One region of the Mesorhizobium montanum genome, then DNA from elsewhere that is predicted to be linked to it. Evidence: predicted binding sites of a transcription regulator. Region 1 holds the regulator's gene; each other region holds the start of a gene.

Region 1 (9,566 bases):
TGGCTTTTGATGGGTCCGGCCATTTTTTTCGACGTCCGCAATAAATAATGACATGGGCTTTGGCTTCTGCCACTATCCCTAGCGTGTCGGCGACAGGCCATGGCATCATCACAAGGCCGCGATGACCCGGGAGGACGTGCGAGACGATGTCGGTCGGAATCCGCCATGACGATTTGCGCCGGCGCAATCGCGCCATGGTGATTTCGGCCGTGCGCCGCGCCGGCCAGCCCTCGCGGACGGAGATTGCCGCCACCACAGGGCTCAGCCACTCGACCATCTCGGCGATTTCCGCCGACCTGATCCAGGAGGGCATTCTTACCGAAAGCAAGGCCAACGAGCCGACGGCGTTGAAACGCGGCCGGCCGCAGATCGGCCTTGCGCTGAACCCTGAAGCCGCCGCGGTGCTGACCGTGGTGTTGTCGCTGAATTTCCTGTCGGTCGCCGTGATCGACTATGCCGGCCAGGTGATTGCCGAGGAACAGCAGCGCCTGGACACGCTTGTCATGCCGCGCGACCAGCTGATCGGCGAATGCATGGCAATCGTCCGGCGCCGGCTGCAGGATCCCGACCTCGACCTGGGCAGTGTCGCGCGTATCGCCATGGGTATTCAGGGCATCACCGACACCCATGCACGCGCCATGCTGTGGTCGCCGATCACGCCGTTGACCGACATTCCTTTTGCCGACATCCTCGAGACGGAATTCGGCATCCCAGCCACCATGGAGAACGACTGCAACATGATGGCGGTGGCGCTGCAGTGGCGCGACCCCGAGCGCTATCGCGACGACTTCATCGCTATCCTGCTCTCACATGGCATTGGCATGGGCCTTGTGCTGAAGGGCACGCTGTTCACCGGCACCCATTCCTCCGGCGGCGAGTTCGGCCACATGATCCACCGCCCGGGCGGCGCGCTTTGCCGTTGCGGCCGCCGCGGCTGCGTCGAGGCCTATGCCGGCAATTATGCGATCTGGCGCAGTGCCATGAAGATGGGCGAGGACGCCGAGCCGGTCGACGTCGGCGACGCCGATATGCGGGCCCTTGCCGCGAAGGCGCGCGAGAAGGACGGCCCGGAGCGCGAGGCCTATCGCCGGGCGGGCGAGGCGCTTGGTTTCAGCCTCGGCAGCCTGTTTGCGCTGATCGATCCGGCGCCTGTCGCGATGGTCGGCGTCAGCGCCGCCGCCTTCGACCTGATCGAGCCGGCGCTGCGGGAGGCGATCGCCCAGACCGCCGGCGGCCAGCACTCGAAATCGATCTCCTTCGACACCGAGCCGAACGAATTGCCGCTGATCCGCGAAGGCTGCGCCATGCGCGCGCTGACCTTCGTCGACCAGGAGATTTTCGCTCCCGGTGTCCAATCTAGGACCGGCGCGGCGGGGAAGAACGTGGCCTGAGGCGGCGTTGACACGCGTGGCTCATCGCCAACGTTCGGGATTGGCTGCTGCCTCCCGCGGGTCATCCCAGGTCCGCGCGTCGCCTCGCTGCCTGCCGCGCCGGAAGTATCGAACCCGTCCGTTGTCAGACCCGACCACATCTTGTAGATCGGACACATGGCGCTCAAACGGATGGACAACATAGGAATCGTCGTCGAGGATCTCGCGACGACGATTGATTTCTTTCGCGAGCTCGGCCTCGAGCTCGAAGGTCGGGCTATGATCGAAGGAGAATGGGCCGGACGTGTCACTGGGCTGGGCGATCAGCGCGTCGAGATTGCCATGATGCGCACGCCGGACGGCCACGGCCGGCTCGAGCTCTCCCGCTTCCTCACACCGCCTGCCGTCGCGGATCACCGCAACGCCCCGGTGAATGCTCTGGGCTACCTCCGCGTGATGTTCACCGTGGACGACATCGACGAGACGCTTGAAGGGCTCCGCAAGCGCGGCGCGCATCTCGTAGGCGAAGTAGTCCAGTATAAAGACGCGTATCGGCTCTGCTACATCCGAGGGCCTGAAGGGCTTCTCATCGGAATCGCCCAAGAACTCGGCTGAGCGTAATACGAAGACGGTGACCGAGCGACCAATGTCAGCGAGCGCATCTCACCAGAGCAATTCCAGGAAAAGTGTGACACGGTAGGCTCGGCGTTTTCGCCCGTAAGCCCTTCCGTCCGGAATTGCGGCCTAATCTTCCCTGATTGCGTAGCCTGCCCCGCGGATGGTGCGGATGACGTCCGGCATGCGGCCGTTGTTGACGGCCTTGCGCAGGCGGCCGACATGCACGTCCACGGTCCGCTCGTCGATATAGATCGTCTCGCCCCAGACATTGTCGAGCAGCTGGCTGCGCGAGAACACGCGGCCGGGATGGCGCATCATGAATTCGAGCAGCCGGAACTCGGTCGGGCCGAGCCTGATCTCGCTCTTTTTGCGGTAGACGCGATGCGATTCGCGGTCGAGCACGATGTCGCCGACCTTGAGCACGCTGGACAGCACCTCCGGCTTGGCGCGGCGCAGCAACGCCTTGACACGCGCCATGAACTCCGGCGTCGAGAACGGCTTGACCAGATAGTCGTCGGCGCCGGTCGAGAGGCCGCGCACGCGGTCGCTCTCCTCGCCGCGCGCCGTCAGCATGATGATCGGCAGCCGCTCGGTCTCGGGCCGCATCCTGAGACGCCGGCAAAGCTCGATGCCGGAAACCGCCGGCACCATCCAGTCGAGTACGAGCAGGTCGGGAACGTTTTCCTGCAGGCGGATTTCGGCCTCGTCGCCGCGGGTCACCACTTCGACCTGGTAACCTTCGGATTCGAGGTTGTAGCGGAGCAGCACCCCCAGCGGCTCCTCATCCTCCACCACCATGATGCGTGGCGCGATCATTGGCAGATAACCTTTTCCGTCACGCCGCCGGCGCCGACATTGCCGTCTCGTCCTGCTTCGGGCGGTTCGCGGGCAATTGCGTGCCGGTCAACACATAATAGGCGTTCTCGGCGATGTTGGTCACATGGTCGCCGATGCGCTCGAGATTCTTGGCGCAGAACAGAAGATGCGTGCAAGCGGTGATGTTGCGCGGATCTTCCATCATGTAGGTCAGGAGCTCGCGGAAGACGGACGTGTATTTGACGTCGATGCGCTCGTCGTCGTTGCGAAGCTTGGCCAGCGCCGTAGCATCGCCCACCGTATATTCCTGTATCACCGCCTGGACCTGGATCAGCACCAACTGCGCCATGGAATCGATCGAATGCGTGAGATCGCGCGGCGCGGCGCTGATGCCGACGGCGCCGACGCGCTTGGCGATGTTCTTGGCCAGGTCGCCGATGCGCTCGAGGTCGCCGGCCATGCGGATCGAGCCGACCACGTGGCGCAGGTCGTCCGCCATCGGCTGCCGCTTGGCGATCAGCGTGATGGCGCGGTCGTCGAGCTCGCGCTGCCGCGCATCCATGATGGCGTCTTCGGAGACGACGCGCTGCGCCAGCGCATTGTCGGACTCGAGCAGCGCCCGGGTCGAAGCGCCGACCATGGAACCGGCAAGGTCGCCCATGTCGTTGATGAGCCGGCTGATCTGCCTCAGATCCTCGTCGAAGGAAGCGACGGTATGTTCGGCCATAATGATGTCCTCGTATGAACTCAGCCGAAGCGGCCAGTGATGTAGTCCTGCGTGCGCTTCTCGCGGGGCGAGGTGAATATCTTCTCGGTCCGGTCGAACTCGACCAGCTCGCCGAGATACATGAACGCCGTCTGCCGCGATACGCGCGCCGCCTGCTGCATGTTGTGGGTGACGATCACGATGGTGTAGTCGGCCTGCAATTCGTCGATCAGCTCCTCGATCTTGGCGGTCGACAGCGGATCGAGCGCGGAGGCCGGCTCGTCGAGCAGTATCACCTCGGGCTTCACCGCCACCGTGCGGGCGATGCATAGGCGCTGCTGCTGGCCGCCGGAGAGGCTGAGGCCGCTGGCGTTGAGCTTGTCCTTGACCTCGTTCCAGAGCGCGGCGCGCTTCAGCGCCTGCTCGACGCGGCTGTCCATCTCGGCCTTGCCGATCTTTTCATAGAGCCTGACGCCGAAGGCGATGTTTTCGTAGATTGACATCGGGAACGGCGTCGGCTTCTGGAACACCATGCCGATCTTGGTGCGCAGCAGGTTGAGGTCCTGCGAGCGGTCGAGGATGTTCTTGCCGTCGAGCAGCACCTGCCCTTCCGCGCTCTGCTTCGGATAGAGCTCGTAGATGCGGTTGAGCACGCGCAGCAGCGTCGACTTCCCGCAGCCCGACGGCCCGATGAAGGCGGTCACGCTGCGCTCGGGCAGGGACAGGTTGATGTCCTTCAGCGCTTTCGACTGGCCATAGTAGAAATTGAGGTTCTTGATCTCGATCTTGGCCTTCTCGACGGTCGTGTCGGCTACGTTCAGATCCGTGGACAACATCGGTTTCATCTGTCCTCTCTGCGTCCGGTTAGGCTGCGGGCGAAGATGCTCAGCCCGAGAACCGTCAGGGTGATTATGAGTGCGCCCGTCCAGGCCAGCTGCTGCCATTCCTCGTAAGGGCTGAGGGCAAACTGGAAGATGGTCACCGGCAGGCTGGCCATCGGGGCATTGAGATTGCTCGACCAGAACTGGTTGTTGAGCGCGGTGAAGAGCAGCGGCGCGGTCTCGCCGGAGATGCGGGCGATCGCAAGCAGGATACCGGTGACGATGCCCGACATTGCCGCGCGGTAGGCGACCGAACGGATCACCACCCAGCGCGGCGCGCCGATGGCGGTGCCGGCTTCGCGCAAGGCGTTGGGCACCAGGTTGAGCATGTCCTCGGTGGTGCGCACCACGACCGGGATGACCAGGATGGCCAGCGCGACGGCGCCGGCGATCGCGGAGAAATGGCCCATCGGCCGCACCATCAGCTCATAGACGAACAGGCCGATGATGATCGAGGGCGCCGACAACAGGATGTCGTTGATGAAGCGCACCACCGTCGTCAGCTTCGAGAAGCGACCATACTCAGCCATGTAGGTGCCGGCCAGCACGCCGATCGGCGTGCCGACGACGATGCCGATGATGGTCATCACGATGCTGCCGTAGATGGCGTTGAGAAGGCCGCCGGCGTCACCGGGCGGCGGCGTCATCTGCGTGAACACCGCCAGCGAGACGCCGGACAGCCCTTTGTAGATCAGCGCCCCGAGGATCAGCGCCAGCCAGGCAAGGCCGATGCCGGCAGCGACGACGCACAGCGTCATCATCACGCCGTTCTTTCTCTTGCGGCTGTTATGGAGTGCAAGGGATGTCGACATCGGTCAGGCTCCCGTGCGGGCGTCGATGCGCATCAGCATGTAGCGCGCGATGGCAAGGATGATGAAGGTGATGACGAACAGGATGAGGCCGAGCGCCACCAGCGAAGAGGTATAGAGGTCGCCGACGGCTTCGGTGAATTCGTTGGCGATAGTCGCCGAGATCGTCGTGGCAGGGGCAAACAGCGAGCTGCTGATGCGGTGGGCGTTGCCGATGACGAAGGTGACGGCCATGGTCTCGCCGAGCGCGCGTCCGAGAGCGAGCATGACGCCGCCCATGATGCCGACACGTGTATAGGGAATGACGACGCGCCGCGTCACTTCCCAGGTCGTGCAGCCGATGCCGTAAGCCGATTCCTTGAGCACCGATGGCACCGTGTCGAACACGTCCTTGCTGATCGAGGTGATGAAAGGCAGGATCATGATGGCCAGGATCATCGCCGAGGTCAGCAGGCCGATGCCATAGGGCGGGCCGGCAAACAGGTTGTTGAGGCCGGGAACGCCATGGAACAGCCAGATGATGAAGGGCTGCACGGTCGTCTGCAGGAATGGCGCGAAAACGAACAGCCCCCAGATGCCGTAGATGATCGAGGGAATTCCGGCCAGCAGTTCAACCGCCATGCCGATCGGGCGCCGAAGCGGCCGCGGGCAAAGTTCGGTGAGGAAGATGGCGATGCCGATGCCGATCGGCACGGCGATCAGGATGGCGATGGCCGACGTGATGACGGTGCCGTAGATCGGCGCCAATGCGCCGAATTTTTCGGTCACCGGGTTCCAGCTCTCGCTGGTTAAGAAGGAGAAGCCCAAGGCCGACAGGGCCGGCCAGGAGCCGGCAACCAGCGAGAAAGCAACGCCGCCGAGCAAGACCAGGACCAATATCGCGGCGGCTTTCGTCAATGCGCGGAAGATCGCATCGGTAAGGGCGAAGCGCCTGACCGTGGCATCGCGCGAACCACGAACGGCCGGCATGGCTTCCTGGACAGCACTCATGTCAGGTTCTGCTCTTTGGCTCGAGGACGAAAAGGAGCGCCGCGATGCGGCGCTCCTTCATTTTGTTACTCGCCGGCGTAGACGGGCTTGCCGCCGGCCTGGATGCCGGACTTCCACGAAGCCTTGATCAGGTCGACGACGCTGTCCGGGATCGAGACGTAGTCGAGCGTCTTGGCGGTTTCCTTGCCGTCCTTATAGGCCCAGGCGAAGAACTTGAGCGCCTCGCCGGTGGCGGCGGCGTCATCCGGGGTCTTGTGGATGAGCACCCAGGTCGAAGCAGCGATCGGCCAGGTGGCGTCGCCGGGCTCGTTGGTGATGATGACGTTGAAGTTCTTGGCGCCCTTGAAGTCGGCGTTCGAAGCGGCGGCGCCGAAGGATTCGAGCGACGGCTCGACAACTTTGCCGGCTGCGTTCAACATCTTCGAGTAGGAGAGCTTGTTCTGCTTGGCATAGGCGTACTCGACGTAGCCGATGCCGCCGTCGGTCTGCTTGACGGTGTTGGCAACGCCTTCGCTGCCCTTGGCGCCGACGCCCGTCGGCCATTCGACGGCGGTGTCCGAACCGACCTTGTCCTTCCAGTCGGGCGAGAGCTTCACGAGATAGTCGGTGAAGTTGAAGGTCGTGCCCGAGCCGTCCGAGCGGTGGACGACGGCGATGGCGGTCGAAGGCAGGGTGAGGTTCGGGTTGAGCGCCTTGATCGCGGCATCATCCCAGGTGGTGATGGCGCCGAGATAGATCTGGGCCAGGGTCTTGCCGTCGAGGACGAGCTCGCCCGGCTTCACGCCCTGAAGATTGACGATCGGCACGATGCCGCCCATCACCATCGGGAACTGCACGAGGCCGTTCTTTTCGAGGTCGGCGTCGGACATCGGCTTGTCGGTGGCGCCGAAGGTCACGGTCTTGGCGATGACCTGCTTGATGCCGCCGCCGGAACCGATCGACTGATAGTTGAGGCCGATGCCGGTGTCCTTCTTGTAGGTGTCGGCCCACTTGGCGAACACCGGATAGATGAAGGTCGAGCCGGCGCCGGAAAGATCGGCGGCCATGGCCGCGGTGAGCGTAACGGTGGATGCCGCAGCCATTGCAATCGCAACGGCCGCCGAGCGGATGAAGTGTCTCATATGGCCTGCTCCTGTTCGGAAGATGGTCTCTTGGCACCCGTGTCTGTCGGCGCCCGACGAGGGGCATAGCTCTCGATTATTACAGTCGCATGACAGTTTCATGTCAGCCCGGTAACGGCTGAACGGCGACGTCGGGAGAGGCCTGCGGCGGCCTCTCGGGGCCATCCGGAGTTTGCCGCGGGAATCAGCAACTTGTCTGACTTTTGAAACAAAATTTATCCCGGCGACCGAATCATGGTCGCCGGGAAATAAAATCCGGACGAGAGCGCGTTGCCTGAATGCCAGAGCGGATCATGGCCTGGCCATCGCCGAAAACAGGTCCGTTGGGGTAGAGTCGACGCTGTTTCTTGTTTGGCGGTCGCTGCTCCCGCCCGTAACCGAAGAGCGGAATCAATGCCATTATTGTCCGGGCTTGGCGTTTGCTTGGATATGGTGCGATCGCACCATACGTATGCGTAAGCGTCTCACGCCCGCCAGCGATTTTGGCGTGGTCAGAGCCATTCCAGGAAAAGTGTGAAACGGTTGGGCTCGGCGGCTTCGTCGTAGCCTTTCCGTCCGGAATTGCGTCAAAACTAAAGAGATAAAGCAGCTCGGCGTTTTCGGTGCAACGCTGAAAGCTCTAGCCGGCGTTGCGCCGGGTCTCGATGTCAGAGCCGAGCCAGCGCTCGAGCTTTTCGAGCAGCGCCCGCGGACTGATCGGCTTCGGCAGGTAATCGTCCATGCCGGCCTCCAGGCAGCGTTCGCGGTCGCCCTTCAGCGCATGCGCGGTGACGCCGACGATCGGCACATGCGTGCCCATGTCCTGCTCGAGCCGGCGAATGGCGTCCGTGGCCTCCAGTCCGTTCATTTCCGGCATCGATACATCCATCAGGATCATGCGCGGATTGAGCCTGCCGAAGGCATCGAGCGCCTTGCGGCCGTTGCCGACGATCTCGAAGCGATAGCCGGTCTCGCCAAGGATCTGGGTGAACACCAGCTGGTTCACCTCATTGTCCTCGGCGACCATGATGTCGAGCCCGCGCTCCGCATCGGCGGGGCGTGGACGCGCGCGCGCCGGTGGCGGCTGCAGCATGGCGCGGTCCGATGCCGCCGTCGGCGCCGGCGCGGCTTGCGATGGGCCGACGGCTGGGTGCGCCGCGCCGCTGGAGTGACGATGGCGCTGGATGGTCGCGACAAGCGTTTCAAGCAGGATGGAGGAGCGCGCCGGCTTGATCAGCTGCGCATCGATGCCGAGGTCGCGATAGGCCGTGTTGGCAAGCGACTGATCGACCGAGGTCAGCATGATGATCGGCGTATGCGCCAGGCTCGCCGTGCCGCGCACGATGCGCGCCATCTCGGCGCCGGTCATGCCGGGCATCTGGTAGTCGAGCACCACGCAATCGACCGGCACGCCATAGGCGGCGGCGGCAATCAGCACCTTCAACCCTTCGGCGCCGCTTTCAGCCGCGCAGGCATCGAACGTCCACGAGGCCATCTGCTCGCTCAGGATCGAGCGGTTGACGGCATTGTCGTCGACGATCAGTACACGCGCGCCGGTGACGTCGACCGGCATGATGCGCTGCCCGCCCTGCTCGGCCTTGGGCAGCGTGACAGTGACCCAGAAGGTCGAACCCTTGCCTTCGGCGCTGTCGACGCCGATCTCGCCGCCCATCATCTCGACCAGCCGCGAGGTGATGGCAAGGCCGAGCCCGGTGCCTTCGTGGCGCCTGGTCGAGGAGGTGTCGACCTGGCTGAACTTTTCGAACACCAGCTTCAGCTTGTCTTCCGGAATGCCGATGCCGGTGTCGGTGACCGATATGGTGAGCCTTGTTCCGGCCGGAACCCGCTCGCCGGTGACGTCGACCAGCACATGGCCTTCGTCGGTGAATTTCACCGCATTGCCAAGCAGGTTGGTGACGATCTGCCTGACGCGGCCGACGTCGCCGACGAACTGGCCGTCGAGCCCCGGCTGCACGCGGACAATGAGCTCCAGGTCCTTCTCCTTGGCGCGCGTCGACACCAGCGTCGCCACATCCTCGATCGCTTCGGCAAGATTGAACGGCGCCGGGTCGAGCACCAGCTGGCCGGCATCGATCTTGGAGAAATCGAGGATGTCGTTGATGATGGTGAGCAGCGCGTTGCCGGATTTGACGATGATGTCCGTGAACGTCTTCTGCTTCGGATCGAGGTCCGATTTTGCCAGCAGTTCCGCCATTCCAAGAACCCCGTTCATCGGCGTGCGGATCTCGTGGCTCATATTGGCGAGGAATTCCGAC
Region 2 (9,566 bases), on a different contig from region 1:
CGTAGCGGAACCTTGGGCGCCACGGCATCGAGAAGCCTGTCGAGGTAGATGCGCAGGGGCGCCATGAGCTCCGCGTGCCAAGAATGGATGACCTGCCGCCCTCAGGTCGCGAATCGCTGGCGACCGCTGCGGCCACGTCGCGTCAGCGCGATATAGGATGCAATTGGCGGCGAATGAAGGGCAAATGTCCGAAAGCGTCCGCTATCGCTCGTCGGCGACCGGAACTGTCTCGCAGTATCGGTTTGAGTTTTCCATGCAATGTTATATATCAAGTTATCGTTATGCGGTGGATGAACCATGGAAGACGTTCTTCGATCCCTCGGCTTTCTCTGCCTTGGCAGCCGTATGAAGCGCATAGGCGAGCAATTGCAGGCCGATACGCAGCGTGTGCTCGACCGCCTGGACGTGCGCATCCAGTCGAGCCAATACCCGCTGCTCGCCGCGCTCGACAGGCTAGGCCCGCTGCCGGTCGGCGAGCTGGCGCAATCGCTCGACGTCGCGCAGCCGGGCGTGACGCGCAGCGTGGCACTGCTTGCCGAGCTGGGGCTGGTCGAGGTCCGTCCTTCCGATGACGACCAGCGGCGCCGGATCGTTTCGCTGAGCCGCAACGGCCGGCGGCTGGTCGACCAGGCGAAGCGGGACGTCTGGCCGAGCATCGAAAACGCCGTCGCCGATCTGTGCGCCGATCTTTCCGGACCGCTGCTCGGCCAGCTTGCCGCCATCGAGGATCGTCTGGCCGCGACGCCGCTCGATCGCCGCGCCGAAAACGCCAAGGTTGCCGCGTCATGAAACATTTTCTCGACCGCCCCATCTGGAGCGCGCTTGCGACGCGGCACCGGGCTTTTGCCGAAGGGGATGACCTTGCCAGGCGGTACCGGCCGTCGATTGTTCCTTTCGCCGCCACCGCTGCCGACGACGCGGACAGCCTGAGGGCGCTGGCCAGGCTTCTGCCGCCGCGCGAAACCGCCGTCCTTGTTCAGGCGGATGAGATCGTTCTGCCGGCGGAAATTTCCGCGACCTCGACCGCGACGCTGGTGCAGATGATTGCCGAACAGCCGATCCCGGCTGCATCCGATGCGCGTATCCGGCAGCTGACAAAGGACGATGCGACGGAAATGCTGGCGCTTGCGTCGCTCACCAAGCCCGGCCCCTTCACGCTGGAGGCGCTGAGCCTCGGCGATTTCTGGGGCATCAAGATCAACGGCAGGCTGGCGGCGATGGCCGGCGAGCGCATGAAGCAACCCGGCTGCAGCGAACTCAGCGGCGTGTGCACGCATCCGGATTTTCGCGGCGCGGGCCTTGCGCGGCTGCTGTCGCTGTTCGTGGCGGGCAGGATCGCGGCGCGCGGCGAGGTTCCGTACCTCCATGCCTATGACAGCAATACGGCGGCGATCAGACTCTACGCGTCCATCGGCTTCCGCTTGAGGAGCACGATGAACATGGCCATGGTTCAACGCGCGGGATGAGTGCGCGGCTTCGTCATCCACGGGCGGAGCAAGGAGCGAAGCGACGCGCGCAGACCCGAGGATCCATTCCGTTACGCTAAGGCGTTGCAACGGTGCAGAATTCTGCTCCGCTGTGCCCCACGATCTCGGTCGCGGAATAGATCCCAGGGGTCTTCGCGACGCCGCTGCGCGGCTGCTTCGCCCTAGGATAACGACGTTGGGGAGGCTTCGGCCAATCCCCAACGTCCTTGCCGCAGGATTCCGGCCTATCACACCGCGATCTTGCCGCCGCCCTGCTTCGTAATGGCGATGACGGACGGCCGCACCGGCATGTCGGGCTTGAAGTCCGGCCAGCGGGTCGACGGATCCTCGTAATAGGACGGGCGGCCGAAACCTTCCCAGTCCTCGCCGCCATCGCCCGGATGCTGGACGGCGACAAAGGCGGTCTGGTCGTCAGGCGCGAACAGCGGGCCGCACATTTCGGCGCCGATCGGCACGCGGAAGAACAGTTTTGACGTCGCCCGCGCCAGGCCTTCGGTGTCGACAGCCCAAAGGCCGTCGGTGCGGCCGGTGGCCTTCGGACCCTGGCCGTCGGTGGCGACCCACAGGCGTCCGGCGGAATCGACGGCGCAGTTGTCGGGCATGCCGAACCAGCCATGGGCAGTGGTCGAGGTCGAGAAGGTGGCGCCGACATCGGCAACGGAAGGATCGCCGCATTTCAACAGCACTTCCCATTTGCCCTTGCTGGCGGTGAAGTCGCCGCCATCCTCGACGATCTCGATGATATGGCCGAAGGCATTGCCGGCACGCGGGTTGGCGGCGTCGACCTGCTCTGTCTTGCGTTTCGAATTGTTGGTCAGCATGACATAGACCTTGCCGTTGCCGGCATTGGGCTGGACGTCCTCCGGACGGTCCATCTTGGTGGCGCCGAGCAGGTCGGCGGCGCGCCGCGTCTCGATCAGCACGTCGGCCTGGGAAGCAAAACCGTTCTCGGCCGTCAGCGGACCTTGGCCGAAGACGATCGGCATCCACTCGACCGAACCGTCCTCGGCGAACTTCGCGACATGCAACGTGCCGTCGTCGAGCAGGTTCATGTTGGCGGCCCGATCGTTCGGATTGAACGTGCCTTTGGTGACGAATTTGTAGACATAGTCGAAGCGCTCGTCGTCGCCGAGATAGAAGACGACGCGGCCGTCCTTGGCGACGATCGATTCGGCGCCCTCATGCTTGAAGCGGCCCATGGCGGTGCGCTTCCTCGGCACCGAGTTCGGATCGTTGACGTCGACCTCGACGATCCAGCCAAAACGGTTCGGCTCGTTCGGTTCCTTGGCGAGGTTGAAGCGGTCGTAATGCGCGCCCCATTCATAGGCGCCTTCCGGGATGCCGAGACGCTTGTAATTGGCGGCTTCCTTGTGGCCTTCCGGCAATTCGCCAGAGAAATAGCCGTGGATGTTTTCCTCGGCCATCACGTAAGTGCCCCAGGGCGTGACGCCGCCGGCGCAATTGTTGACGGTGCCGATGACCCTGGCGCCGGACGGATCGGCATTGGTCTTGACGCGGTCGTGACCGGCGACCGGGCCGGAGAGCGCCATTTCGGTGGTGGACATGATGCGGCGGTTGAGCTTGCCGTTCCGCACGACCTGCCATTTGCCGCCTTGCTTGCGGATCTCGACGATGGTGCCGCCATGCGCTGCCATCTCGACGTCGACCTGCTCCTTGCTCAGCGGTGCGACCTCGGCGGCCTTCTTGCCGTCCTTCTCGACAACATTGACGATGCCGGGGAACATCAGGTGCGGGTTGGTGTATTCGTGGTTGACGACCAGCAGGCCATGTTCGGCGGAGCCGTCGATCGGGATATAGCCGACATAATCGTTGTTGTAGCCGAACTGCTTCGCCTGGGCTTGGGCCGACTGTTTCGCCGGATCGAACTCCGGCGAATCGGCGAACAGCGGATCGCCCCAGCGCAACAGCACATCGGCGTCATAGCCCGGCGCGACATGATGCCTGTCGTCGATACCGGCCTCGATCTCGTCGAATTTGAAAGCGGAGCCTTCGGCGGCGCGCGCCTCGTCGGCGGCGACCAGCGCCAGCGGACTGACGGTGGCTGCGATGGCCGAGACGGCCAGCGAGCCCATCAGAAAACCGCGGCGCGAGAAACGCGCGGCGATGATCTCGCCCATAGTGCGGTTGTCGGTCGGGTTGATGGGCGGCCCGTCATTTTGCTCGAGCTGGCTGGTGCGGAAGCGGGTCTCGGGGTTCACGGTCATATGGTTTCCTCCGGCTTCTTGAGGTGGCTTGAGTTTTGACCTTTCGACCCCTAAAGCGCGTCGATCACATTTTCGTGACATCGCCTCGACGTACCATCTGGTGATTGGCGAAGCCGTCGGCAGGGCAATGAGGGGCGGAGCCGACCTAGCAAACAGAGGCGCCGTGACGATCGCTTCAAGCAAGGACAACGCCCAGCGTGTAATGCTGATGGCCAACGCTGCCGCCGCCCCTCATCCGCCTGCCGGCACCTTCTCCCCGTATAGTGACGGGGAGAAGGGAGCTTGCTGCGGCCTTCACCTATCCTCCGCGGCGATCAGCTTGACGGCTTCACCCGCTTGCGAAACAAGGGCTGCGGCCGGCGTGGCGACGGCGCTTCAAAAAAGGGGACGGCAAGGTGAGCTTCTGGGGGCTGGCGCAGCTTGGCGCCTCAACGGTGATGTTCCTGCTGGCGGCAGCGGCGGCCAAGCAATGGGGGCTGTCGCCGAGCCTCGGCAATATCCTTTTGACGCTCGCGCTCTATTCCGCCGGCAATCTGATCATGCTCAGGCTGGTGCGCGAGTTCGGCATGTCGGTGTCGTTCAGCCTGTCGGCGGTGATCCAGCTCGTCGCGGTCAATGTCGTGGCGCTCGCCTTCTTCGGCGAGCGGCTCAATGCGCTCCAGGCGACAGGCATGGCGCTGGCGATCGCCGCTGTCGCACTGATCACGCTCGGGCCCTATATGCAGAAGCTCTAAAAGCAATTCCAGGAAAAGTGTGAAGCGGTTTTCCGTCCGGAATTGCGTTAGATACTTGAACAAGGCCCCTGATGAACCCATCCGTCGGCGCATTGCTTACCAGAATCGAGTTCCCCCTGCTTCTGGCCGGGCTGGTGATCGCTGGCGGGCTGTGGGGTTTTGTGGAATTGATGGAGCTGGCTCAGGCGACGACGCCGCATGCGTTCGACACCCAGATCCTGCTCGCCTTCCGCCATGCCGGGCAGCCGAACAGCCCGATCGGCCCGGCTTGGCTGCAAGGTGCGGTTCGCGACATCACCGCCCTCGGCAGCACCAGTGTGCTGGTGCTGATCACGACGGCGACCATCATCTACCTGCTGCTGATCCGCAGGGCGGGGACGGCGCTGTTCGTATTCGCCGCCATAGCCGGCGGGCAGGTGCTTTCTAGCCTGCTCAAGCTCGAGGTCGACCGGCCCCGGCCCGATCTCGTCTCGCATCTGGTCAGCGAGACGTCGCTGTCCTTTCCAAGCGGGCACGCCATGCTGTCGGCGGTGACCTATCTGACGCTCGGCTCTTTAGCCGCGCGCTTCCTTCCGGACCGCAGGACGAAGATCTTCGTGCTTTGCCTTGCCGTGCTGATCGCAGTGCTGGTCGGCATCAGCCGCGTCTATCTCGGCGTGCATTGGCCGTCCGATGTGCTTGCCGGCTGGTGCGCTGGCTTTGCCTGGGCCATGTTATGCTGGCTCGCGGCGCGCCTGCTGCAGCGGCGCAAAATGGTGGCCGACAGCGACTGATCGATATCTGATGCATATTAAATGATGCTTGAGACATTGTAATATTTACAATATGCATCTTTTTTGGCTTCAGAGACGGGTTCTCGCCGATGATCACTGCCGCACAGATGCGCGCCGCGCGGGCGTTGACCGGTATCGACCAGAAGACGCTCGCCGAGCGGGCCGGAGTCTCGCTTCCGACAATCCAGCGCATGGAAGCGAGCGACGGTGTCGTCAGGGGCGTGGTCGACACGCTGATGAAGGTCATCCAAGCGCTCGACGCGGTCGGCGTGGAGCTGATCGGCGAGAACCAGGCCAGCGAGCGCGGCGGCAGGGGCGTGCGCCTCAAGACAACCGCGGCGCAGAACCCGCAAGGCTGAGCCGCTGCCGCGTCGGCCCGCAAAGGCTGGCATCGCAGCGGCCGGATTTGCCGGCGGTTCGCCGTTTCACTGAAACGCCGAACCGTCCATCTTTTTGCCTTGCGCAATTCCGGACGAAACCCGTTACGCACTTTTCCTGGAACTGCTCTGGCGTGACGCTTTCTCAAACTGCCGCTTCGATCGGCTCGGCAAGTTTCGGGTTGGCGCGCGCGGCGATCAGGCAGCCGGCGACGATGAGACATGCTCCGGTCAGCGTCGTCCACGCCACATCCTCACCGAAGAAGAACCAGCCAAGCGCGATCGCCCAGATGAAGGCCGAGTATTCGGTCGGGATCAGATATTGCGCTTCGGCGCGGGCGTAGGACCAGCTCATCAGGAATTGCCCGGCGAGCGACAGCATTGCCACTCCGGCCAGCGGGAGCCAGAAATTCGGCGGAAGCGCGACGGCAAGCCACGGCGCGGCGAGAGCAAGGATGATCGCCACGCAAAGGTTCTGAAACAGCATGATCTCGAGCGGCTTGGCCAACAGCGCCTGTTGCCGGGCGAGGACCAGATTGTAGCCATAGAACACGGTCGATACGAGCACCGCCGCCGTGCCGAGCAGGGCACCGTGCGAATAGCTCTCCCGCCCGAACTGGCCGGCCAAGATGATCGCGACGCCCGCGATGCCGGCAAGCGACGCCCACACCGCCTGGCGCCGGATCCTTTCGCCCAGCAACAGCGCGGCCAGGAAAAGCGCAAACAGCGGCGCGACGAAGCTGAGCCCGATCGCCTCGGCGAGCGGCAGCCTGGCGAGACCCCAGAAGAATGAGACCAGGACAATGCCGACGACCGCGGCGCGCAGCGCATGCAACCTCAGCACCGGCCTAGCTGGCCTTGAGCGCGGTCCCGCCGACCAGGCCGCGCCCGCAACCAAAGTCGCCACCGCGCTGCGCCACAGCAGCGTGTTGTAAACGCCCACCGCCATGGCCAGGGACTTCATCGCCGCGTCCATCCCCGACAGAAGGAAGATCGCCAGCGCGCAGACGAGCACCGGGATCATCGGCGAAACTGCACCGTTCAGGCTGGATGTCTTCACGGCTTGGCTCATTGCTGCCGGATATCCCGGAGCGAATGGCAGAACCAGATGGCAGCGCCGGTCGATATGGCGGTCCAATCCAAGTTGGCGTCGTTGCTTCGCGGCGGCAGCTAGTGGCACTGCATAGGGATTTTGACCGGTCGGCTCTGTTTGCGTTGGCAGGTTGTATGCGTTGGAGATTGGCCGAAACGCCCATCGCGATCGTCATTCTAGGGCGGAGCAAGGAGCGAAGCGTACCGCGTAGACCCTAGAATCCATGCCGTTACCTTCGCCAAGGAGTGCAACGAAGCAGAATTCCGCACCGTGGCGGCGCTTCCAAGTCACGGCATGGATTCTATGGTCTGCGCCGCGTCGCTTCGCTCCTTGCTCCGCCATAGAATGACGAGGTTGGGGCGGCTTCGACCAATCCTGGGCGTTTGCGCTGATTTCACGGAAATGAACGGAAAAACCTTACACCAAGACAAACGGCAACCTTTCAAAATCCCTGTGTCGGGGAACTAGTCGATCTTCAGCGCGACGATCTCGCCTTCGCCCATCAGCGGCACGAAGATCCGCTTGCCGTCGGTGCCGATGTCGGCGCTGCCCGGCTTGAATTGCGCTATCACCGTCGGCGCGCCGTCGGGCCTGTAGCTGTAAAGCGTGCCGGTCATGTAGGCGGTGGCGTAGATGGTATCGCCGATAGAGATGACGCCATCGAGATTGGCGAAGTTCTGCGCGCCCGGCAGCGGTGCGACCGTCTTCGTGGCGAGGTCGACCGACAGCAGCCCGCCGGGCTCCGCCGTGCTGAAGTCAGGCTTGATGCCCTTGCCCCAGGAGGCGACGATCAGCCTGTCGCCGGCGGCGAAGACGCCATTGGGCGAGGCCAGCAGCGGATCCTTGACGAACAGCTCCGGCTTGTCGCCGTCGATGCAGTAAATCGTGTCGGCCAGCATGTCGCTGACATAGACCCTTCCGGCGCTGTCGGCGGTCATGTCGTTGAGGAAGACGGCGCCGGGTACCTCGATGGTCGAAACCAGTCTGCCGCTGGCGAGATCGACGACGCGCACCTTGGTGATGTCGGCGGCGTAGAGCTTGCCGCCGGAAATCGCTATGCCCTTGGGCGCATCCATGCCGTCCACCCAGTGACGGGTGATGACCTTGCCGTCCATCGACAAAAGCGACAGGTAGCCATTGCCGTCCGCATCGCCGGGATTGCCGACGATGTTGGAGACGACGATGCGATTGTGGGCGGTATCGACAAGTGCCGATTCCGGTTGCTCGAAACCGGATGCGCGCCAAAGTTCGCCGGCCTGCGCGACGGACACAGCGGCAGAGGCGATGGCGGCGAAGACGGTTGAGGCGATGAGACGTTTCATGGATGCTCTCCTGTGATGACGACGGAGAGCTAGGGTTTTCGATACTTTCCTGGAAGCCGGAACAGGGCTAGTATCGCCATTCGATACCAAATCGCACGAATGGGGCGCAGTCCATGAACGGTCCACTCTTCGAGGCGCTGAAACGGACGCTGAAGGCCAAGGGCCTGACCTATCGCACGCTGGCCGAGCGCATGGGCATCTCCGAGCCGACGGTGAAGCGCATCTTCCATGAGCGCAACTGCAAGCTCGACCGGCTGATGGAGATCTGCGCGGCGGCGGATGTCGAGCTGGAGAACGTGCTCGGCGCGATGAACCGTGGCCCGGGCCCGGCCAACCGCGTCGCGCCGGAGATCGAGCGCAGGCTGGCGGCGCGGCCGGCGCTGCTCTTCGTCTTCATTATGCTGTCGGAGAAATTCACGCCCGAAGGCATCATGCGCTCGCAAGGCCTGAGCGAGGCCTCGATGTTCCTCTATCTGCGCGACCTCGAGGAACTCGGGCTGGTGGCGCTAGGACGTGGATTGTCGGCGAGGTTGCTCGTCGACACGCCGATCCAGTGGGATTTCGAGGGTCCGCTGAAGCCGCATTTCGAGATGACCAACAAGAACTTCATCGGCTGGGCGATCGGCCATATGGAACGGGCCGCGACCTTCATCAGCTTTTCCAGGCGGATGCGGCCGGAAACGGCGGAAATGCTGCGGCGCGAGGCCGAGGAGCTCGCCGAACGCGCCAGGCTGCTTGCCCATCACGACCAGCACACCACGCCGGAGGATCAGCTCGCCGGCTACAAATGGACCTTTGCCTTCGGGGCGACGCCGTTTCCGGCGATCATGCCGATCGGACCGCACCCGCGCGATGCTGGCGCGCGAACGGAGACCGGGGCGAAGGGGCGGCGGCCGCTGCCGGCGTAATGGATGAAATCTAGCGCTTGGCATCCGCCGCCTAACACCGCGACGGGTGGAACTCTGCGATCGGAACGGGCAGAGAGCTCGATAAAAGGTCTTTCGGCGACCCAGGCGTCTGATCCGAGTAGCGCCGATTTTGAGACCGGCACAACTATAGGCTGCGAACCAAGCTCGTGTGGACGGCGCAGTCCGGAAAACCCGGGGAGAGTATTGGATGTCGTGGAAGCTCGACGAGACCGTGCAAACATCTGCGGGCACAGTGGCAGCGGGTCGACTTGGTAGCGGGCCTGCACTCGTGCTGGCTCATGGCTGGCCGTGGTCCTCGTTCTCATGGCATCGGATCATTCCGGACCTTGCAGGGCGGTATCGCGTCCATTGGTATGATATGCCTGGATACGGGCAATCCGAAAAAGGCGCGGGGCAGCGCACGTCGCTTGATGTGCAAGGAAAGATATTCGCCGAAATGCTTGCATATTGGGATATCGAATGTCCGATCGTCATTGCCCATGACATGGGTGGAGCGACAACGCTACGAGCCCATTTGCTGCATGACTGCGACTTCGACCGGTATCTGCTGATGAACGTTGTCGCCATGCGCCCTTGGGGATCGGAGTTCTTCGGCCATGTCGGTCGCCATGTGGATGCCTTTCTAG
Region 3 (9,566 bases), on a different contig from region 1:
CCTATCACAGGAGGCCGCGGAGCAGAAAGCGTGTCGGCAATTCAGGACGAAGGTCGAAAGGGCAACTCACCTCACTTGGCGTCGTGGAAGATGATCCCGACCGTGTGCCGCCGTCCGGAGCGCAGGCGGCTGACGCCGTGGCGGAGATTCACGCGGCAATAGCCCTTGGTGCCCTGCACCGGCCGATTATGCACGGCGAAGATCACCGCGTCGCCGCGCTTGAGCGGCACCACCTCGGCGCGGCTCTGCATACGCGGGCGCTGCTCGGTCAGCACAAATTCGCCGCCTTCGAAATCCTCGCCGGGCTCCGACAGCAGGATCGCCACCTGCAGCGGGAAGGCGAGCGCGCCGTAAAGATCCTGATGCAGGCAGTTGAAGTCGCCGGGGCCGTATTGCAGCAGAAGCGGCGTCGGCTTCGTCTGGCCTTCGTCGTGGCAGCGCTTCAGGAAGGCAGCGTGGTCGGCCGGGTAGCGGAGTGCCGTGCCCATCTTCTCGTTCCAGTCATTGGCGACGGTGGCGAGACGCGGATATAGCGTGGTGCGCAGGCCCTCGATCAGGTCCGGCAATGGGTATTTGAAGTAGCGATATTCGCCTTTGCCAAAACCATGGCGCGCCATGATCACATGGCTGCGGAAATGCTCCTCCTGCGGATAGAGCGCGGCGATACCGGCGCATTCTTCCGCCGAGAGCAGGCCGAGCATGACGGCGCAGCCATGGGTGTTGAGATCGGAGACCAGCGCGCGCCAGTCTTGCGCCGCGACGCGGGATTCGGCGGAGCGGCTGGCGCGCCTGGTGTTCTGAGAATGGATGGTCATGAGCGCCTCCTTTGATTGGTATCAAAGTGGGGCGAGCGGGATATGGCGGCCACCCGATACATGACAAAACCGGCGAGGCGCCGGAGCTGCCAATCTCCCCCCTTGCGGGGGAGATGCCCGGCAGGGCAGAGGGGGGTGCTGCCCGCCGACGTCTCAATTTTTCTTATGTCGAAGCTTGCGGAAGCTTTCGCTGCTACAAGGCACGCAAGCCGGCGATCCTTCACACCCCCCCTCTGGCCTGCCGGCCATCTCCCCCGCAAGGGGGAAGATTGGCAGCTTCACCGCCTGCGATAACCCTCCAGCTCCGGATCGAGCTCCACCTTCACCGCATTGGTGAACACGCAGGTCGCTACCATGATGCCGGCGAAGGCGGTGAGATTGACGAGCAGCGTCTCGTCATAGCGTGCCTTGAGCGCTGCCCAGGTTTCGTCCGGGACGGCATTGGCATCGGCCGCAGTCGCGTTGGCGAATTCTATAAGAAGGGTTTCTTCTGCCGTCGGCTCGATCGCCTCGGGATCGAGCCCGCTATCGATCAACGCCCGGCGGAAGAAGGTCACCGGGATCTCGGCGCGCATCGTCTCGGCGATCGCCTTCGAGATCAGCCAGATGGCGCGGTCGTCGAGCGTGGGCCTGAGCAGGTCGCGCAGGGTGAACCATTCGGCGTAGATGCGGTGGGCGGCCGGCGAATGGAGCAGGATGCGCTTCATGTTGGTCATGCGGCCGCGCAGCGCGAGCTCGCGGTCGTGCTCGGCGCGGATGTCGTCCGAGGCGGTCGCGTAGTCGATCGGGGAAAGATGCGCCATCGCCCTCACCTCAGCGTCGCGTGAAGTGCCGGCGCGCTGCGCAGCGTGTTGGAAACGGTGCAGATATTTTCGGCATCCTCGACGATGCGCCGCTTGGTGGCGGCGTCGAGGTCTCCGGCGATCTCCAACCGGATGTTGAATTTTTCGACCCGCGACGGCTCGTCCTTAGCCTTCTCGCCGCGGACATCCGCCCTCACCTCGCTAAGCCTGTCGGCGACGCCGAGACGGGTGGCGGCGATGCGGGCGCTGAGCACCATGCAGGCCGCGAGCGAGGCGTAGAGCAGGTCGAGCGGGTTGAAGCCCGGCGCGCTTACGGCGGTGACGACGTCGACCATGCCGCCGGTCGGGGTGGTGACGACCGGCAGGCCGCCCGGCTGCAGGACGGCCAGCGCGCCGGTGGTTCTTGTCCGGACCTTCAGTTCAGCCATCGCGTTTCCTTTATCTTGCTCAGCTGGTCGGTTGATGTACCACGGCTCGGCTGGCTTAGAGATGTTGCCAAATCAGCTTGAGCGGTGAGCCAATCGCCTGCTCAATCCTTCGCAATTGGTCAGCACCGAGGGACGTCGCTCCAGGATTGACGACCAAAAGCGCGCACGTGCCGAACGCAGCGGGCCATACATAGCGAAGGTCGTTGAGCGACGTGGACTTGCCGCAACAAGGCGTCACGACCGTCAGGTTGCTAAAATCCGAAGCGGCTGCCTGATCCATGGAATCGCCCCACCAATCCTCTAGATCGCTCCCGCAGAAGGCGCAGTGGATGCTTTCCGTATTCGCGCCTGCGTCGAAGAAAGTCACCGCTTCCTTGTATTCGATTCCGACATGGTCAGCTTGGGGGAACAATCCGCGCACGATGTTGGCAGCCTCCTCAGCCGCCGTCCTATCGGGCCGCCAGTAGGGATCGTCTGGAACCATGTGCAGGTAATTGTCGGACATGGCACCGTTTGTGGCAGGAAGACTGATCCTGGCAAGTACCCTTGCGGTTGCGCCAACGAAAAAAGGCCCGCCGGAGCAGGCCTTTCGCAAGAATAGCTTCGACGACTACTTCGTCAAATCGAGCGCCGCCGTCAGGTCGCCCATCGGCGGCTGGTCGTTGTTGCGCAGCGCCTTGTCGCGGGCGACGATGCCTTGCAGCACCGGCAGGTCGTAGCGGTTGGTGATGAAGCGCAGGATCGAGGTGGTGTCGTACTGCGTGTGGTCGACCATGCCCATCCTGGCATAGGGCGAGATGATGAAGGCCGGGATGCGGTTGCCCGGGCCCCAGCGGTCGGCCTTGGGCGGCGCGACGTGGTCCCAGAAGCCGCCATTCTCGTCGTAGGTGACGACGACCAGCATATGAGCCCATTGCGGGCTCTTCTCCAGATGCGCGACGAGGTCGGCCAGATGCTGGTCGCCCGAGGTCACATCGGCATAGCCGGCGTGTTCGTTGAGGTTGCCCTGCGGCTTATAGAAGGAAACCGCCGGCAGCTTGCCGTCGTCGATCGCCTTGATGAACTCGGTGCCGCCGAGGCCGCCATCCTTGATGTGTTCGGCACGCGCGGCTGTGCCCGGCGCATAGGCGGCGAAATAGTTGAAGGGCTGGTGGTGGAACTGGAAGTTCGGCACCGGCGTCGCGTTCTTGCCGTCGAGCGCGGCCTGCCAGGCGCCTGAATACCAGGCCCAGCTGACGCCCTTCAGCGACAGGAGATCGCCGATGGTGATCTCATGCTGGGGCGGCAGCGTGGTCGGCTGCGTCGGATCGGCAAGCGCCTTGTCACCGCCCTCGGCCGGCTTGTTGGCGCTCGGCTGGTAAGGCGGCTGCATGGTGTTGACGGCATGGAAGTCCGGGGTGATTGCACCGTCATTGGCGAATTTCGGCACGCCGCCCAGCGCCGAGGGCGGCGAATTGTCGGCTACCTTCAGCGTCACGCCGTCCGGTTCGACGACGGCGATCTGGCCCTTGACCGGGCTGGTGTCGGCATTGGGGTAGACCGGCACGCAGGCACAGGCGAGCATGAAGTGGTTGAGGAAGGAGCCGCCGAAGGCGCCCTGGAAGAAATTGTCGGCGAGCACGTATTTCCTGGCGATCGGCCACATCGGCAGGATCGAGCCGTCATAATGGCCCATCACCAGCGCGCCGGAATCGGCCCAGGCGACGAACTTGTCATTCTTGCCGCCGTCGATCTGCATCTGCTCCTGGTAGAAGCGGTGCCAGAGGTCGTGCGTGACGACGCCGGTGCTTTCGTTGAAACCCTTGGGATCATCGATGGCGAAGACGGCGTTGGCGAGATGCGCGCTCTGCGCTTCCGTCACCGCCGGCGTCACGCCCTTGCCGGTCAGTCCGCCCCAGGCCGGCGGCAGTTCGGAAAGCGGCTTGCCGTCGCGGTCGAGTTGGCGCGCCTGGTCGGGCGACACGTTGGCCAGGCCATTGGCGCCGGGGAAGCCGCCATAGAGATTATCGAAGCTGCGGTTCTCGGCGTAGATGACGACGACGGTGTCGATCTTATCATAGCCGGGGGGAGCCGCCTGGGCAGCAGCGGTGAGCGATGCCAGCGCCGTGGAGGCGAGGCAAAGGGAGAGAAAGGACCGGATCATCGGGAAATGCCTCGTGGCTAGGGAATGGCTGGAGGACGGCAATGCAGGCATGCGGCTACATCAATGCCCAGCTACTTCGATGCCTTGTCACCTTTGTGACAGTTGCGCCCCGGCCGAACACGGTTTCGTGAGCGGGAACGCCGGTCATCAATCCGTTGCACTCGATCCTTAGGTCGCGAAGGAAATCGGGCGAGAGAAATCAGGGATGTCGCCGAGGACGATGGGACGTCGGAGAAATCATGCGATCGCCATTGCAGTGGCCTCGATAGTCGGCTTCACCGCGCCTGCCAATACCGCTGAGCCGGCTGGTGTCCATCCCGGCCCGATGACGCGCGCGGAGGCCTATGAGCGGGCCGACGCGCTGACGGCGCTCGGGCGGCAGATGTTCTTCGACCCTTCGCTCTCGGCCTCGGGCAAGCAGGCCTGCTCGTCCTGCCATGATCCCAACCATGCGTTCGGACCGGCCTCGGCGATGCCGGTCGAGATGGGCGGACCGAAGCTCGACCAGCCTGGCGTTCGCGCCGTGCCATCGCTGCGCTACCTCCAGGCGGCGCCCGCCTTCACCGAGCATTTTTATGACTCCGAGGACGAAGGCGACGAGAGCGTCGACAACGGCCCGACCGGCGGCCTGACCTGGGATGGCCGCGCCGACCACGGCAAGGACCAGGCGAGGATCCCGCTGCTGTCGTCCTTCGAGATGGGCAACAAGGATGCAGCCCAGGTGGTCGCCAGCCTGCGCAAGGCGCCCTATGCCGATGCCTTCAAGGCGGCGTTCGGCGCCGATGTCCTCGACCATCCGCAAGACGCCTTCGACGCCGCGGTGGAAGCGCTCGGCACGTTCGAGCAGAGCAGCACCGATTTCTACCCCTATTCCAGCCGCTACGACGCCTTCCTTGCCGGCAAGGCGCGGCTCTCTGGACAGGAGCTGCACGGCCGCATGCTGTTCGAGGACGAGGGCAAGGGCAATTGCGCCAGTTGCCATCCCAGCGAGCCCGCCAATGACGGCGAGCCGCCGCAGTTCACCGACTACGGCCTGATCGCGATTGCCGTGCCGCGCAACGCGGCGATCCCGGCCAACGCCGATCCCGATTATGTCGACCTTGGCCTCTGCGGCCCGCTGCGCACCGACTTCAAGGGCCGCAACGAATATTGCGGGCTGTTCAAGACGCCGACGCTGCGCAATGTGGCCTTGCGAAAAAGCTTCTTCCACAATGGCTACTTCCACACGCTGCGCGAGGCGGTGGCCTTCTACGCAAGCCGCGACACGGATCCCGGCCGCTGGTATCCGAAGAACGCCGACGGCACGGTCAACAAATTCGACGACCTGCCCAAGGCCTATTGGCCGAACCTCAACACCGACCCGCCCTTCAACGGCAGGAAACCCGGCGGCAAGCCGGCGCTGACCGACGCCGAGATCGACGACATCGTCGTCTTCCTCGGCACGCTGACCGACGCCGACCAGGCGGGGCAGTGAAGCGGCTGCGCCAGCGCCGCCAGATAATCGATCCACGGACGCAACCAGTGATTGCCCGCTGAAACGGCTCGGCTAGAATGCGGCACGCCGTTAGCAGTGGCGCTGCGGGTTTCGGCCGAAGGGGTGGGTGGAATTGGTCCGGATTTGGCTCAAGCCTTCATGGCGGGCACTGGCTTGCTTCTTGCTGGCGAACGCCGTTGCCGCGCCTGCAGCCTCGGCCATTCTGCTGACCTCGCTGCTCCCTGCCCTCGCAGCCAGCAGCGACTGCGTCAGCGACGACGAGGTCGATCCGGCGGTGCGCATCCAGGCCTGCACGCGCATGATCGACGACGCCACGGAGCCACGGCGCAACAGGCTCATCGCCTATTTCAAGCGCGGCACGGTGTGGTCGGAGCGCCATGACTACGACCGCGCCATCGCCGATTTCAGCGCCATAGTCGACCTCGATCCGACCGAGGCCAGCGGCTATTTCGGCCGGGGCGTCACCTGGTTGTTCAAGGGCGACAACGACCAAGCTATCGCCGATCTCGGCAAGGCGATCAGCCTCGATCCACGGGTTGCCGACTACTACTACAATCGCGGTGTCGCCCACACGTACAAGGGCGAGGACGACAACGCGATATCCGATTACGGCAAAACGATCGACCTCAATCCGGACGACGCAAGGCCCTTTTACAATCGTGGCCTGACCTGGTTCAGGCGGGGCGACAACGACCGCGCCATCGCCGATTACGACCAGGCGATCAAGCTGGAACCAAACGACGTCGAATTCCTGAACAGCAGGGCCGATGCATGGGCCAGCAAGGGCGACGAAGCGCGTGCGCTCGCCGATTACGAGGCAGTGATCCGTCTCGACCCCAAGAACGCACATGCTCACTACCGGCGTGGCAATGCCCGAATTAACAAGCGCGATTATGACGGCGCCATCGCCGACTATGACTCGGTGATCGCGGCCGATCCGAAAGATGCCAGTGTGTACTACAACAGGGGTCTCGCCCTGTGGAACAAAGGTGATCCGGACCGGGCGCAGAGCGATCTCGACACGTCGATCGGACTCGACCCGAAAGACGCCGCGGCCTATCGGACTCGGGGGTCGGTTCGGATCGACAAGGGCGATTACGACCGCGCCATAGCCGACTATGACCAGGCGATCACCCTCGACCCGAAGCAGGCAGGCAGCTATTTCGCTCGAGGCTCAGCCTGGTCTCTGAAACGCGACTATGACCGCGCTATTGCCGATTTCGACCAGGCGATCGCTCTCGATCCAAAGCTGGAGGGTGCTTATGCCGGCCGAGCCATGGCCTGGCTGCGGAAGGGCGACAATGATCGCGCCATCGCCAACTATGAGCAGGTCATCATGCTAGACCCGACAGATGCCAGCGCTTTCAACTGGCGGGGCTTCGCGTCGGCCAGGAAAGGCGACGACGACCGCGCCATCGCCGATTTCGACCGAGCCATTGATATCTACGGCAAGAATGCGGGATTTTTCTACAATCGTGCCAGAAGCTGGACAGCAAAAGCCAATTACGACAAGGCCACTGCCGACTACGATCAGGCCATCAATCTCGATCCCAACTTCGCCAATGCGTATAGGGGCCGCGGCCTCTTGCATTTCTATTCCGGCGCATTCGCCGAAGCGCAGGGCGATTTTCGCCAGTTGGCGGTCCTCAAGTCCAACGACGCCTATGCCGCCATCTGGCTCGACCTGGCCGAGCGCGGCTCCGGTGCGCCGAGCCATCTGCGGGAGGCGGCCGCCAAGCTCGATATGACGAAATGGCCGGCGCCGGTGGTGAGCATGCTGCTCGGCGACAAGACGCCAGCCGAGACGCTTGCGACGGCTGAGGACCCGAACCCGGAAACCAAACAGGGGCAGGTTTGCGAAGCCAATTTCTACACGGCGGAAGTCGACCGGCTGCAGGGGTATAATGACGAAGCCTTGCGGCTCTACCGGCTGGCGGCGAGCGATTGCCCAAAGACTTTCCTGGAATACCGCGCCGCCAAGATGGCTTTGCACGCACTCGGCACTTCGCCGTGACGAATGGAACCGAACTGCCGGACGCCGATGGTTATCGGCATATGTGAGCTAGGTTATAGGAACGCCGAACAGCGTCTGCTATATTAGCGGCTCTTCACGGGACGGGGGTCTCGCATGAGGTTCATCGCGGTGCAGGAGCCGCCCGGCAGCAGCTGGGCAGTATTCGATGCGGGCAATGGCGCGCCGGCCGAATATGCCGGTCGCGTACTTATCGGTTTGACATGGCGCGAAGCCCGCTGGTTCGTCGCCATGGGCAACGACTACTCCGGCTGGCCACAATATAGCCGGCTGGCTCCGCGCCTGCGGCTGGTTGAAGTTGGCGGGCCATTTCCGATCCGGGAAAAGCACGGCCAATCAGGCGGTTAAGAAACCGCGCTGCCGGATTGATTCAGGCTGCGCGGGTCCGGCCTCGTCATCCCGCCGGCGCGTAGCGGCTGACCACCATGCCGCTGGCATAGGCCTTCGAGCCGATCAACTTCAGCAGCGAAAATCCGCCCTGGTCGAAGATGCGGCGGCCCGCGCCCAGCACCGCCGGATTGATGAAGAGCTGGAACTCGTCGACAAGGCCGGCGGCGATCAGCGCCGAGGCGAAGCCGGCGCCGCCGAACACGGCGATGTTGCCGCCCTCGCCTTGCTTCAGCGCATTGGCCTCCCGCTGCAGGTCGCCGCTGACGGCTCGCGTGCGTTCCCAGCGCGAGGTTTTCAGCTTGTCGCTCGCCACCACCTTCTGCGCCTCGACGATGCGTTGCGCGAAGGCATAGAAGCGATCCTTCGGATATTTCTTCGCCGCATTGCCGCAATGGGTCAGATATCCCTCCTCCGCCATCTTGCGGCTCAAGAGGATGGTGTCGATGCTCGCAAAGACGGCATTGAAGTCCTGTTTCAGTTCCTCGTCCCAGGCACTGTCGTCGCCCCATTCCCAGAGCTGCCAGCGGTGGTCGTGATCGTCGCCGACGAAGCCATCGACCGACATCTGCATCTGGAGGATGAGCTTTTTCATGTCCGGTTTCCTGCCGCACAATTGATTTACTTTTGGAATCAATTGACGCAAAAGCAGGAATGATGTCAATAGTAAAGTGATTTAAAAATGGAACCATACTGATGTCGACCAAGGAACGGTCCGGCTGCCCGATCAGCCTATCTCTGGAACTGCTCGGCGACCGCTGGACGCTGCTCATCATCCGCGATCTGGTTTTCGCCGGGAAAAGGCACTTTCGCGAATTCCTGCAATCCGACGAGGGCATTTCCTCGCGCACGCTGGCCGAGCGGCTGCAGACGCTGGTAGACGAAGGCATCCTCACCCGCAGCGACGACCCCACCCATGGGCTGAAGGCGATCTACCGGCTGACCGATGCCGGCATCGACCTCTTGCCGGTGCTGGCGACGCTGGGCGCCTGGGGCAGCAAGCACCGCAAGGCCGACGACAAGCTCGCCCGGGTCGCCGACGATCTCGCCGCCGGCGGCGAACCGGCGCTCAAACGGATGCAAGAGAAGCTCAGGGCCGAGCATTTGTGGTAGCGGAAATCTCGGATAGGCCGCTCTAAATTGCCCCTCGCCCGTCAGCGCCGCAGCGGCCCGGCCGGTTCTTCGGCGGGCGGCTCTCCGGGCAGTCCCAATCGCAGCCTTTCCTCCTCGGCGAAGGTCTCGGCTTGCGCGTGAATGTCGAAAACCTGTTGCGTCAGCCTGCCGCCGTCGACGATGCGCACGATCCATTGGCCATTGATGGCTTTTACTCGGACACTGTCTGGCTCTCCCGTTACCATATACAGCTCCTGCTTCTTAGCCGAAGAACTGCTGTTTTCGATCCGCCATGATCTAGCGCGCCCGGAGCCGCCGAAAGAGCGGGCTGATTGGCCTTTAGTGCAAAG

Evidence for each region. The regulator PhoB, encoded in region 1, activates phosphate uptake and scavenging genes when phosphate is short. The targets are predictions, from matches to a motif close to TGTCATNNANCTGTCAT.
Region 2: a site for PhoB is predicted at 3,776-3,792, ahead of RFM68_RS13410 (PhoX family protein). Genes of this name have one in related genera too.
Region 3: a site for PhoB is predicted at 4,332-4,348, ahead of RFM68_RS28935 (acid phosphatase). Genes of this name have one in related genera too.

The regions. Positions count from the first base shown of each region.
Region 1 is NZ_JAVIJF010000001.1:400,532-410,097, forward strand. Features, by position in the region: gene RFM68_RS01900 (ROK family protein) at 147-1,391, shown strand; gene RFM68_RS01905 (VOC family protein) at 1,548-1,985, shown strand; gene phoB (phosphate regulon transcriptional regulator PhoB) at 2,115-2,804, opposite strand; gene phoU (phosphate signaling complex protein PhoU) at 2,824-3,531, opposite strand; gene pstB (phosphate ABC transporter ATP-binding protein PstB) at 3,552-4,355, opposite strand; gene pstA (phosphate ABC transporter permease PstA) at 4,352-5,203, opposite strand; gene pstC (phosphate ABC transporter permease subunit PstC) at 5,207-6,190, opposite strand; gene pstS (phosphate ABC transporter substrate-binding protein PstS) at 6,256-7,311, opposite strand; gene RFM68_RS01940 (response regulator) at 7,931-9,566, opposite strand, start outside.
Region 2 is NZ_JAVIJF010000008.1:206,104-215,669, forward strand. Features, by position in the region: gene RFM68_RS13395 (phosphatidylglycerol lysyltransferase domain-containing protein) at 1-65, opposite strand, end outside; gene RFM68_RS13400 (MarR family winged helix-turn-helix transcriptional regulator) at 298-789, shown strand; gene RFM68_RS13405 (GNAT family N-acetyltransferase) at 786-1,466, shown strand; gene RFM68_RS13410 (PhoX family protein) at 1,715-3,712, opposite strand; gene RFM68_RS13415 (hypothetical protein) at 4,108-4,446, shown strand; gene RFM68_RS13420 (phosphatase PAP2 family protein) at 4,518-5,219, shown strand; gene RFM68_RS13425 (helix-turn-helix domain-containing protein) at 5,309-5,578, shown strand; gene RFM68_RS13430 (DMT family transporter) at 5,742-6,668, opposite strand; gene RFM68_RS13435 (SMP-30/gluconolactonase/LRE family protein) at 7,154-8,011, opposite strand; gene RFM68_RS13440 (helix-turn-helix domain-containing protein) at 8,125-8,919, shown strand; gene RFM68_RS13445 (alpha/beta fold hydrolase) at 9,128-9,566, shown strand, end outside.
Region 3 is NZ_JAVIJF010000027.1:31,306-40,871, reverse strand. Features, by position in the region: gene RFM68_RS28955 (2OG-Fe(II) oxygenase) at 72-815, opposite strand; gene RFM68_RS28950 (carboxymuconolactone decarboxylase family protein) at 1,094-1,618, opposite strand; gene RFM68_RS28945 (OsmC family protein) at 1,624-2,046, opposite strand; gene RFM68_RS28940 (hypothetical protein) at 2,102-2,551, opposite strand; gene RFM68_RS28935 (acid phosphatase) at 2,657-4,189, opposite strand; gene RFM68_RS28930 (cytochrome-c peroxidase) at 4,410-5,663, shown strand; gene RFM68_RS28925 (tetratricopeptide repeat protein) at 5,845-7,698, shown strand; gene RFM68_RS28920 (hypothetical protein) at 7,813-8,064, shown strand; gene RFM68_RS28915 (dihydrofolate reductase family protein) at 8,111-8,698, opposite strand; gene RFM68_RS28910 (winged helix-turn-helix transcriptional regulator) at 8,800-9,216, shown strand; gene RFM68_RS28905 (hypothetical protein) at 9,258-9,404, opposite strand.